Regions from separate parts of the Streptomyces sp. MI02-7b genome, predicted to be linked through region 2. Evidence: riboswitches for the same ligand, from Rfam matches in the RefSeq annotation. Region 2 holds a riboswitch; each other region holds the start of a gene.
The links. Region 2 has a riboswitch for cyclic di-AMP ahead of PV364_RS16150 (C40 family peptidase). Riboswitches for the same ligand answer to the same signal wherever they lie in the genome.
Positions count from the first base shown of each region.

Region 1 (3,234 bases), on a different contig from region 2:
CGGACGGACGGGGAGCCGCGCCGCCGCCGGACCTTCGGCGGGGGTGGCCGATGCCGACGACGAGTCCCGCCGGCAGTGGGGATCGGCCACCTGGGGCAGGACGCTAAACCTGTGCGTCGCCGGAGGGCGGTGGAGTGTGCGGGACTGGTCCGATTCGGCCGCTACCTGATCCCCGATGACCGCTGTTCGACGGGTGACCTGGTCACTCGCGGTCCGGCCGTGACCGATGTACCGGAAGAGGCCCACCTCGGTGCCGAGTGCTGATACGGGCGTGGCTAGGGTCCTGAGCCGTGGACGTACTCATCAACCTCGTCGTCGGCCTGCACATCATCGGCATCGCCGCCCTGCTCGGCGGCTTCCTCACCCAGATGAAGGCGGTGGGCCGCGGCGAGGCGCGCTTCGTGCCGGGCATGCTGCACGGGGCGCTCACCATGCTGGTCACCGGGGCGCTGCTGGTCGGCCTCGACCAGGCCGACGACCAGCCGGTGAACACACTCAAGATCGGCGTGAAGCTGGCCTTCCTGGTGGTCGTCCTCGGCCTGGTCTACGTCAAGCGCGACGACGAGAAGGTGTCGGCGGCGGCCTTCGGCACCGTGGGTGCGCTGACCACCGCCAACATCTTCATCGCGGTGCTCTGGACCTGAGTCCCTCAGCGGGGAGGCGGGGGACTCAGGCCATCCGGGCGTAGCCGTAGATCGGCATCTCGGTGATCGGGGCGATCTTCACCACGGTGCCCGTGTGGGGCGCGTGGATCATCTGCCCGCCGCCGATGTAGAGGCCGACGTGGGTCACGTCCGAGTAGAAGAAGACAAGGTCGCCGGGTTGCAGCTGGTCCGCGGTGACGCGGGTGCCGAAGTCGACCTGGTCGTAGGTGGTGCGGGGGATGGAGACGCCCGCGGCGGCCCAGGCGCCCTGGGTCAGGCCGGAGCAGTCGAAGGAGTTGGGGCCGGTGGCCCCGTACACGTAGGGCTTGCCGATCTGGGCGCGGGCGAAGTCGATCGCCTTCTCGGCCTTGGCGGCGTAGCTGCCCGACGCCGTCGAGGTCGTGGTCGAACCGCCCCCCGCGACCGAGGTGCCCCCGGCCGCCTTCCGCGCCGCCTCCTCCTTGGCGGCGATGGCACGGGCCTTGTCGGCGGCCTCCTGCTCGCGCTTCTTCTCCAGGGCGGCCAGCCGCGCCTTCTCCTGGGCGGTCAGCGTGTTGAGCAGTCGCTGCGCGGCGGCCAGCTTCTCCTTGACCGCCCTCTTCTCCGTGGCCAGCCGCGTCTGCGCCTCGGTGAGCTTCTGCAGGCTCTGGACGGCCTCCGTGCGCTTCTGCGTGGTCGCCTCCTGCTGCGTGCGGAAGGCCTCCATCGCGTGCTCCTGGCGCTCGGACAGGCGGTCCATCAGGTGCGCCTGGTCCAGGAACTGCTGCGGGTCCGAGGTGAGCAGGAAGGTCGTCGTGCCGTCCAGGCCGCCGCCGCGGTACTGGGCGGAGGCGTACTCGCCGATCGTGCGGCGGGCGTCGTTGAGGGTCTGCGTCTTGCGGGCCACCTGGTCGAGCAGCCGGTCGGCCTGCGTCCGCTGCCTGTCGGTCTGCTCCTTGGCGCCGTTGTAGCGCTCCGTGGCCGCCTCGGCCTGGTGGTACAGGGCGTCCACCTTGGCCTTGACCTCGGTGATGGAGGGCTTGTCGGGGGAGGCGGGTGCCGCGCTGGCGCTCTCACCGAGGAGGGTGACGGTCGCCAGAGCGGCGGTCGTGAGCCCCACGGCCGTGCGCGGGCCGGGGACGGTGAGCATGCGGGGGCGCGGCTTGCGGTGCGTCGCCAAGTCGGACGGCTCCTTCCGTGGACCGCCTACCGGGTTAGCTGTCGGGTTCGGGCTTCGGAAGGCCGCCCTACGGTCGTCCGGGCACACGCGCGGTGCGCCCGTACGGACCGATTCACCCCAAAGTGGTGGGTCCCCGGCTCCGGCGGTCGCCGGACTCAGCGGAGGCGGCCGTGACGGCTCGGTCGCCGCCGTTCGGTGCGGACCGCCTGAGGGGGCACGCTAGTCAACTGGGGTGGCTCCTGGGAAGGCTGGTGTTCGAATTGTCCGCAATCATTTCGTGACCTTTACGCATCCGGGCCGTTGCCCGCCCCTCCGGTGGTAATGCGGCGGCCCCTCCGGCAGGCGCCACCACCCCTCCCGCGTCCGCGGGCTCCCGGAAGCGGCGCACCGGTGTCGGTCCCACCGCCTAGACTCGGGAGGCGATGAGCAGCCTCTTTGACGACAGCTTCCTGGCCGGCTTCGAACCGAGGGAGGAGCACCCGCCGCCGCCCCCCGAGGAGGAGGCCGAGGCGGTTCCGCACGACCTCTTCGAGGGGCGCTTCGACGCGCCCGCGGACCGGGACGCGTACTACCGGGACGGCGCGCCGCGCCCCGCCGTCGACCCCGCCGCACTGCTGGAGGGACTCAACGAGCAGCAGCGCGCAGCCGTCGAGCACACCGGCTCCCCGCTGCTCATCGTCGCGGGCGCAGGCTCCGGCAAGACCCGGGTGCTCACCCACCGCATCGCCCACCTGCTGGGCGCCCGCAAGGTGCACCCCGGCCAGATCCTGGCGATCACCTTCACCAACAAGGCCGCCGGCGAGATGAAGGAGCGCGTCGAGCAACTCGTCGGTCCGCGCGCCAATGTGATGTGGGTCTCCACCTTCCACAGCGCCTGCGTCCGCATCCTGCGCCGGGAGTCCAAGAAGCTCGGCTTCACCTCCAGCTTCTCCATCTACGACGCGGCCGACTCCAAGCGCCTGATGGCGCTGGTCTGCCGCGACCTGGACCTGGACCCCAAGCAGTTCCCGCCGAAGTCCTTCAGTGCCAAGGTCTCCAACCTCAAGAACGAGCTCATCGACGAGGAGACCTTCGCCGACCAGGCGGAGAACCCCTTCGAGAAGAAGCTCGCCGAGGCCTACGCGATGTACCAGTCGCGGCTGCGCGAGGCCAACGCGCTCGACTTCGACGACATCATCATGACCACGGTCAACCTGCTCCAGGTCTTCCCGGACGTCGCCGAGCACTACCGGCGCCGCTTCCGCCACGTCCTGGTCGACGAGTACCAGGACACCAACCACGCCCAGTACACCCTGGTGCGCGAACTGGTCGGGACCGGGGAGGCGGAGGAGGGCGGCGAGGGGCCGGCCGAGCTGTGCGTGGTCGGGGACGCCGACCAGAGCATCTACGCCTTCCGCGGCGCCACCATCCGCAACATCCTCCAGTTCGAGG
Region 1 covers NZ_JARAWX010000003.1:224,080-227,313, forward strand. The annotation lists gene PV364_RS05715 (hypothetical protein) at 291-644, shown strand; gene PV364_RS05720 (NlpC/P60 family protein) at 670-1,803, opposite strand; cyclic di-AMP (ydaO/yuaA leader) riboswitch at 1,811-1,974, opposite strand; gene pcrA (DNA helicase PcrA) at 2,226-3,234, shown strand, end outside.
Region 1: another riboswitch for cyclic di-AMP. It lies ahead of PV364_RS05720 (NlpC/P60 family protein); the one in region 2 lies ahead of PV364_RS16150 (C40 family peptidase).

Region 2 (3,234 bases):
ACCGCCCGCTACGTCCTGCCCGAGTTCACCGAGCGCACCAGTGAGGGTGTGCACTCCCTGGATCCGTACTCCAAGCTGCTCCGGGAACGGATCGTGCTGCTGGGCACACCCATCGACGACACGTCCGCCAACGACGTCATCGCCCAGCTGATCCACCTGGAGAGCGCCGCCCCGGAGCAGGACATCTCGCTCTACATCAACTCCCCCGGCGGGTCGCTCACCGCCATGACGGCGATCTACGACACCATGCAGTTCGTCAACTGCGACGTCTCGACGGTGTGCGTCGGCCAGGCCGCGTCGGCCGCGGCCGTGCTGCTGGCGGCCGGGACCCCGGGCAAGCGGCTGGCGACTCCCCACTCGCGGGTACTGATCCATCAGCCCTCCTTCTCGGAGGCCGTCCAGGGCACCACCGCCGACCTCGACATCCAGGCCAGGGAACTGCTGCGCAGTCGTGACCAGTTGGAGGAGCTGCTGGTACGGCACACCGGACGGGACGCGGAGCGGATCCGGGCCGACATCGAGCGCGACATGATCCTCGACGCCCCGTCCGCGCTCGCGTACGGACTGGTGGACCGGCTCACCGTCAGCCGCAAGGGTGACGACGGGACCGGCCCGCGCGCCCTGCGGTGACCGGCCGTGCTGCCCGAACTGCCGCCGCTGCCGGCCCTGACCCGCGCCGAGGGCGAGCTCATCGACACGTATCTGGAGGTCGTGGATCTGCTGGGAAGGATCAACCCCGCCCGCGTCCGGGACACCTACGCAGCGCTGCGGGCTGCCCAGGCCCTGGCGGGGCGGGCGGCGGAGCTGCGTGACGCGCTGGCCACGATGCATCTGCGGGGGGAGAGCGAACTGCACACCACGACGATCGAGCGGGCCCTGCGCGTGCTCGACGGGGAACGGCGTACGCGAATGGTCACCCTCCCTCCCCCGCCGCCTCGCTGAGGGGACGTCACATCGCCGGGGGTTCGGATCACTTCTCCGCGACCGTGTCATGCGCCACCACGGCCCCGACACGAAGTGACACCGAATGGACTCGCCCGATCGTTGTACGCGGCGTCGACGCGCGCTCGGTCCCGACTTGCGCTCCCCGGCCGCACACATCCGGAATCTGACGCTCCATCGCAGGTGTTCGACTGGTTTCGAGTCGTCAGGCGAGGCTCCCGAGACCGGAGTCCACCCGAATAGGTGAGTCGTGAAGAGACTCACATTCGACCGGATGAGCTATGTCCTGACCGGTTCTGTGAGTAACCATCCCTTCGACGACAAGCCCCCGTCATCCGGCGGGGCGGTCCGCGCGGACGCCGAGTCCTGCCGCCGTCGCGGACGCCAGGTCGACACCGAACGCAACGGCAGGAGCGGAGGACCCGAGTACGACGGGACCGGCCCCCGGGCCGATCCCTTGGGGTGAAGCCGCAGCAGCGGCCGGGCATCTTCGCCTGCCCGAACCCGACAGGTCATCCTTCGCAGGCGGACGACGAAGGGTTTGCGCATGATCGCGCCATCAGCCATGTCCGCGGTTCTCTCCCGGCTCGGGGCGGTATCCGCCCTCACGGCGGCTGCCGTTGCCGGCCCCGCGGTCCTTCCGGACATGGCCCAGCACGCCGAGGCCGCGACGATCCGGGCCAAGGCACTGAAGGTCGCGGCCTCGAAGAAGGGCGCTCCCTACCGGTACGGGGCCACCGGCCCCCGCAGCTTCGACTGCTCCGGCCTGACGCTCTACTCGTTCAAGAGGGTGGGCAGGAAGCTGCCTCGCACCGCCGCCGCGCAGTACAACAGCACACGGCACATCCACAGTTCCGACCGCACCAGCGGGGACCTGGTGTTCTTCCACTACGGGAGCAGCATCTACCACGTCGGGATATACGCGGGCCACGGGAGGATCTGGCACTCCCCCAAGCCGGGCGGCAGGGTACGCCTGGAGAAGATCTGGACCCGCAGCGTCTGGTACGGCCGTGTGAAGTGACCGCCCGTCGCGGGGCCCCGGGACGCGCCCACCCGGAGGCCCCGCGGCGTACCGGCCCGCGTAGCGTGGGGCCATGACGCTGCAGCAGCTGATCGCCGATGCCGCCGAGGGTGTCCTCCCGCCCCCCGACGGCTCGGTGACGGTCCTGCCGCAGCCCTCGGCACGCGACGCGGGCGTCCTCGCCTTCACGGCCCACACCGTGGTCTTCGCCGATGCCGACCCCGGCCGCGTCCGCGAACTGCTGCCGCCCGGCGACCTGTCGGCGCCGCTCAACCCGCCGTTCCTGACCGCCCTGGGCGGGCTGCTCGGGCGCCGGGTGAACGGCATCGACCTGCTGGCGACGGCCGCCGCCCTGCCCGGTCCGCCACCCGGCCCCCCGCTGGCCCTGCGGGAGACCGCGGGGCGCGAGCACCCTCGCGCGGCGCGGGCACTGGCGCACCGGGACGAGGTGCGCGTGTGGACGGTCCCGGGCGGCACCGTGCTCATCGGGCGCGGGGTGGCGGGCCGGTGGGAGATGGCGGTCGAGGTCGAGCCCGCGGCGCGCGGAGCCGGGCTCGGCCGACGGCTGGCCCTGGAGGCACGCCGCCTCGTCCCGGACGGCGGGACGCTGTGGGCCCAGATCGCCCCGGGCAACGCGGCGAGCGTGCGCGCGCTCCTGGCGGCGGGTTTCACACCCATCGGCGCGGAGGCACTGCTGGTGCCCGCTCACGACTGAACGCCTCAGGGCCGCACCCCGGTCAGCAGCACCGCGCCCAGCGCCACCAGCATGCCGCCGCTGACCCCCCGCACCCAGCTCGCCGCCGCGGGCCTGCGCAGCCAGGTGCCGAGCCCGTCGACCAGGAGCGCCACCCCGGGGAACCAGACCAGCGCCATGGCCACCACGATCGCGCTCAGCAGCAGGGTGCGGGGAACGGCGGGCTGCCCGGCCGGGACGAACTGCGGAAGCAGACTGAGGAAGAGCACCGGCGCCTTCGGGTTGAGTGCGTTGGTCAGGAAGCCCTGCCGCAGCCCGCGCACGACCCCGCGGCCGGGGTCCTGGTCGCCGCCGGCCGCGCCGTCCGCCGCGCCGGAGCGGCCGCGGCGCACCGCCGCCACGACCGCGCGCGACCCCAGGAAGAGCAGATAGGCACCGCCCAGCAGCTGCACGGTCCGGAACAGCGCGGGCACCGCCACCAGCACCGCGGCGAGCCCCGCGACCGCGAGGGCGGTGTGCACGAGCAGCCCGCCGGCGATCCCCACACCGGTGGCGACCCCGGTCCGGCGGGATCCGA
Region 2 covers NZ_JARAWX010000008.1:270,667-273,900, forward strand. The annotation lists gene PV364_RS16140 (ATP-dependent Clp protease proteolytic subunit) at 1-630, shown strand, start outside; gene PV364_RS16145 (hypothetical protein) at 637-942, shown strand; cyclic di-AMP (ydaO/yuaA leader) riboswitch at 1,326-1,485, shown strand; gene PV364_RS16150 (C40 family peptidase) at 1,490-1,963, shown strand; gene PV364_RS16155 (GNAT family N-acetyltransferase) at 2,037-2,678, shown strand; gene PV364_RS16160 (LysE family translocator) at 2,684-3,234, opposite strand, start outside.

Region 3 (3,234 bases), on a different contig from region 2:
GCTGCCCGGCCCGAGGCAGTACATGCGGGAGGACTCCGCGGAGCACGCCTGGCGGGTGCTGCGCCGTGCCGAGAACAGGGACGCGCCCGGCGACGACCTGCGCGCCCGGCTGGGTTCGGCGGTCGGTCACGACATCGCGTACGTCACCGGCCGGCACACCCGTATCGGGACCGGCCGCGTGGTGGGCTGGACGCTGTACGAGCACGCGTTCCTCCTCGCGAGCGGCGAGGAGCTCAGCCTGTGGGAGGTCGAGCACACCATGACGCCCGACGGGCGCCCGGTGTGCGAGGTCTACGCGGACGAGACGGTGGCCTGCGACGCGGCGGACGTACGCATGGAGGCGCTGTAGCGGCTTTCCCGGCCTCGCCCATGGTGCCGCGCGTCCCCGGGACGCGCGGCGGCCTCCCGTTGCGGGCGCTCCGCAGCCGGGGGAAATTGGGCGTAGAGGGAAACGGGAGGTTCCCATGACGGTCCTGGCGGAGGTCGAGTTCCCGGGCGTGACGGCCCTGCAGTACGAGGAGGCCAATCACCGCGCCGGATTCGGCCCCGGCCATCCCCCCGCCGGGTTGCTGGCCCACGCCGCAGTGATCACCAACGACGGTCTGCGGATCGTGAACGTGTGGAACTCGGCGGAGGCGCTGGAGGCCTACCTGGTGATCATGATGCCCGCCGCCAAGGAGTCCGGGTTCCCGGAGCCGAGCGGGCCACCGCGGATCTCGGAGCTCTACAACTTCCTCGTCCCGTAGGTCATCGGCCCGGAAACGACGGACCGGCGGCCTGGTGTCGGGGGTGTCACCAGGCCGCCGGGGTCCGTGCGTAGGGCGTCAGCTCGGGATCAGGGGTTCATGCCCATGCTGCGCAGCCACGGCATCGGGTCGATCGGGTCGCCGCCGCCGGGGCGGACCTCGATGTGCAGGTGCGGGCCGGTGACGTTGCCGGTCGCTCCGACGCGGCCGATGGTGTCGCCGGTGGAGACCTTGCCCGAGGTGACGAGCATCGAGGAGAGGTGGCAATACCAGAGCTCGGTGCCGTCGTCGAGGGTCAGGATGATGCGGTAGCCGTACGAACCCGCCCAGCCGGCCGAGGTGATGGTGCCGCTGTGGATGGCCTTGGCCGGGGTGCCGGTCGGGGCGGCGAAGTCCTGGCCGGTGTGGGTGTTGGCCCACAGGGAGCTGGACTGCCCGAAGCTCGCGGTGAGGGTGTACGAGGTCAGCGGCAGGGTGTAGCTCTTGGCGAGCTCGGCCAGCCGGAGCGCCTCGGCCTTCTTCGCGGCCTCCTGGGCCGCCTTCTTCTTGGCCGCGGCCTCCTCGCGCACCTGCTGCGCGGCGGCGGCCTTGGCCGCCTTGGCGGCGGCCTGCTGCTGCGCGGCGGACCGCGCGGCCGCGTCGGCGGCGTTCCGCTGCTGCTGGGCCTGATCGAGGATCCGGCTGCGCAGCGCCTCGCCGGCGCCCGGGGTCAGGGCCTGGGCAACGGGCTTGGCGGTGGGCTGGCTGTCGAGCAGCGAGCCGAGCCCGGGCACCTTGTTCACCTCGGGCAGGTTGGGCAGGGAGACCGGGAGCGGGTTCTTGCCCTCGGCGGTCGCGACACCGCCGACGCCGAGCACGGCCACGGCCGCGACGCCGAAGACCGCCGAACCGCGGGACAGGGAGCGCTGCTTGGCGACCCGGTGCCGGCCACGGACGGGGGCGGTGGACTCCTCGGTGGGGTTCCACGGCTCGGCGGCCGGTTCCGGCTCGCCGAAGGGGGAGAAGGTCTGCGTGGTCTGCGCGGTGTACGCGTCGCGGGTGTACGCGTCGCGGGTGTCCGCCTCGTGGGCGGGGCCGGTCTCCGGCGCGTCGTACGCCCCGTCGACGAAGGCGGCGGCCTCGACCGCGCTGCGCGGCTCGGGCACGGGGGCGACCGGCTGGACGGGCGCGACCGGTTCGGCGACGGGGGCGGGGGCCGCGGCGAGTGCTTCCTCGACCCAGCCGGCGGCGAAGTTCCACTCCGCGGTGTCCCAGCCGTCTATCGCGTTCTTCGTCGGCGGAGTCTGCTCGGCGGCCGGGGGAGTCCAGCCGGCGGCCATGTTCCACTCGGCGGTGTCCCACTCGGGGTTGGTGTACCCGGTCCCTTGTCGCTGTTGTCCGGGTATCAGGGCAGGCTCGTTCGACGCCACGCGGGCGCACTCCTTTCCTTCCTTCTCGCCTACCGGGTTAGCTGACGGGTTCGGAGCAGGAAGGTCTCCTACGAGGACCGTGAAAGGCCCCCGATTCACCCCAGGAAGTGGTTCCCCGGTTCCCGCGGACGGGATTCGGCAAGCGCACGGCGCCGCCCTGGCGGGCGACGGGTGACCGCGCTGCGTTATCGAACGTTAATAGAGGCGGCACCCAATTCCAAGCCGCTTCGGCGAGTTCACAGCGGGAATCTATGCGGATGGAACGGGCATTTCTCCACATTCCACTGTGACTGCCGTGACCTACGGGAGATGTGAGTGTGCATCAGTCGTTATGCGGAAGGGAGTGCTCTGCTCACGAGGAGTGAGGGTCGCCCCGGACCCCGAGCGCCCAACACCCCCTCCCGGCGGGCGCCGAGACCCCGCGCCAGGTCCTCCGCGGTGCCGTCCGCCACGAGTCTGCGGTGCACTTCACGCCACTGGGCGCGGCCGAAAGCGGGTCGGCGGACGGCGGCCGCGGGGGCCGTGGCGGAGCGCGGTGCGCGCGACGGCGGGACACGGCGGACGGCGACAGCACGGAGGGCTTCGGCACCGCGGCCCCTCACGCACCCCCCGCACCACTCGACGGCGGGGTGAGGATCGTCACCCTTGACACCCGCGGCTGCCGCGTGCTGGCTTCGGGGCAGGTGCCAAAACCCAAGCGAAGCAGGGCAAGTCGGTCGCCCGGCGGGCCGCATGCTGATGCGCCGTCAACCGCAGGGCCTTCGAGGGGCCGTTGTCACGGTCGCCGGCCACCGTCCCGCAGGGCGGCCCGGGGCGTACGGCCGGAACCGGCCGGGAGCGGCGGGGAGCCCCCATGCCCCCTGTGCGACGGCCGCGAGGGTGCGTCATCATGCCCGAGTACGGCGGATTCGCCCGATCTTGGAGGCTGGCATGAAGCTGGGTAAGGCACTGGCCAAGGGCTACGCGGAGGAGACCGGCGAGGAGCCGGCCGGGGTCGCGAAGGAGATCGACGTCGCGACGGCCGTGACGGCCCGGACGGCCTCCGGCGCGGACGAGGCGGCCATGGGGGAGCCCGAGAG
Region 3 covers NZ_JARAWX010000007.1:280,417-283,650, reverse strand. The annotation lists gene PV364_RS14400 (DUF6227 family protein) at 1-349, shown strand, start outside; gene PV364_RS14395 (hypothetical protein) at 465-746, shown strand; gene PV364_RS14390 (M23 family metallopeptidase) at 836-1,891, opposite strand; cyclic di-AMP (ydaO/yuaA leader) riboswitch at 2,167-2,306, opposite strand; gene PV364_RS14385 (hypothetical protein) at 3,086-3,234, shown strand, end outside.
Region 3: another riboswitch for cyclic di-AMP. It lies ahead of PV364_RS14390 (M23 family metallopeptidase); the one in region 2 lies ahead of PV364_RS16150 (C40 family peptidase).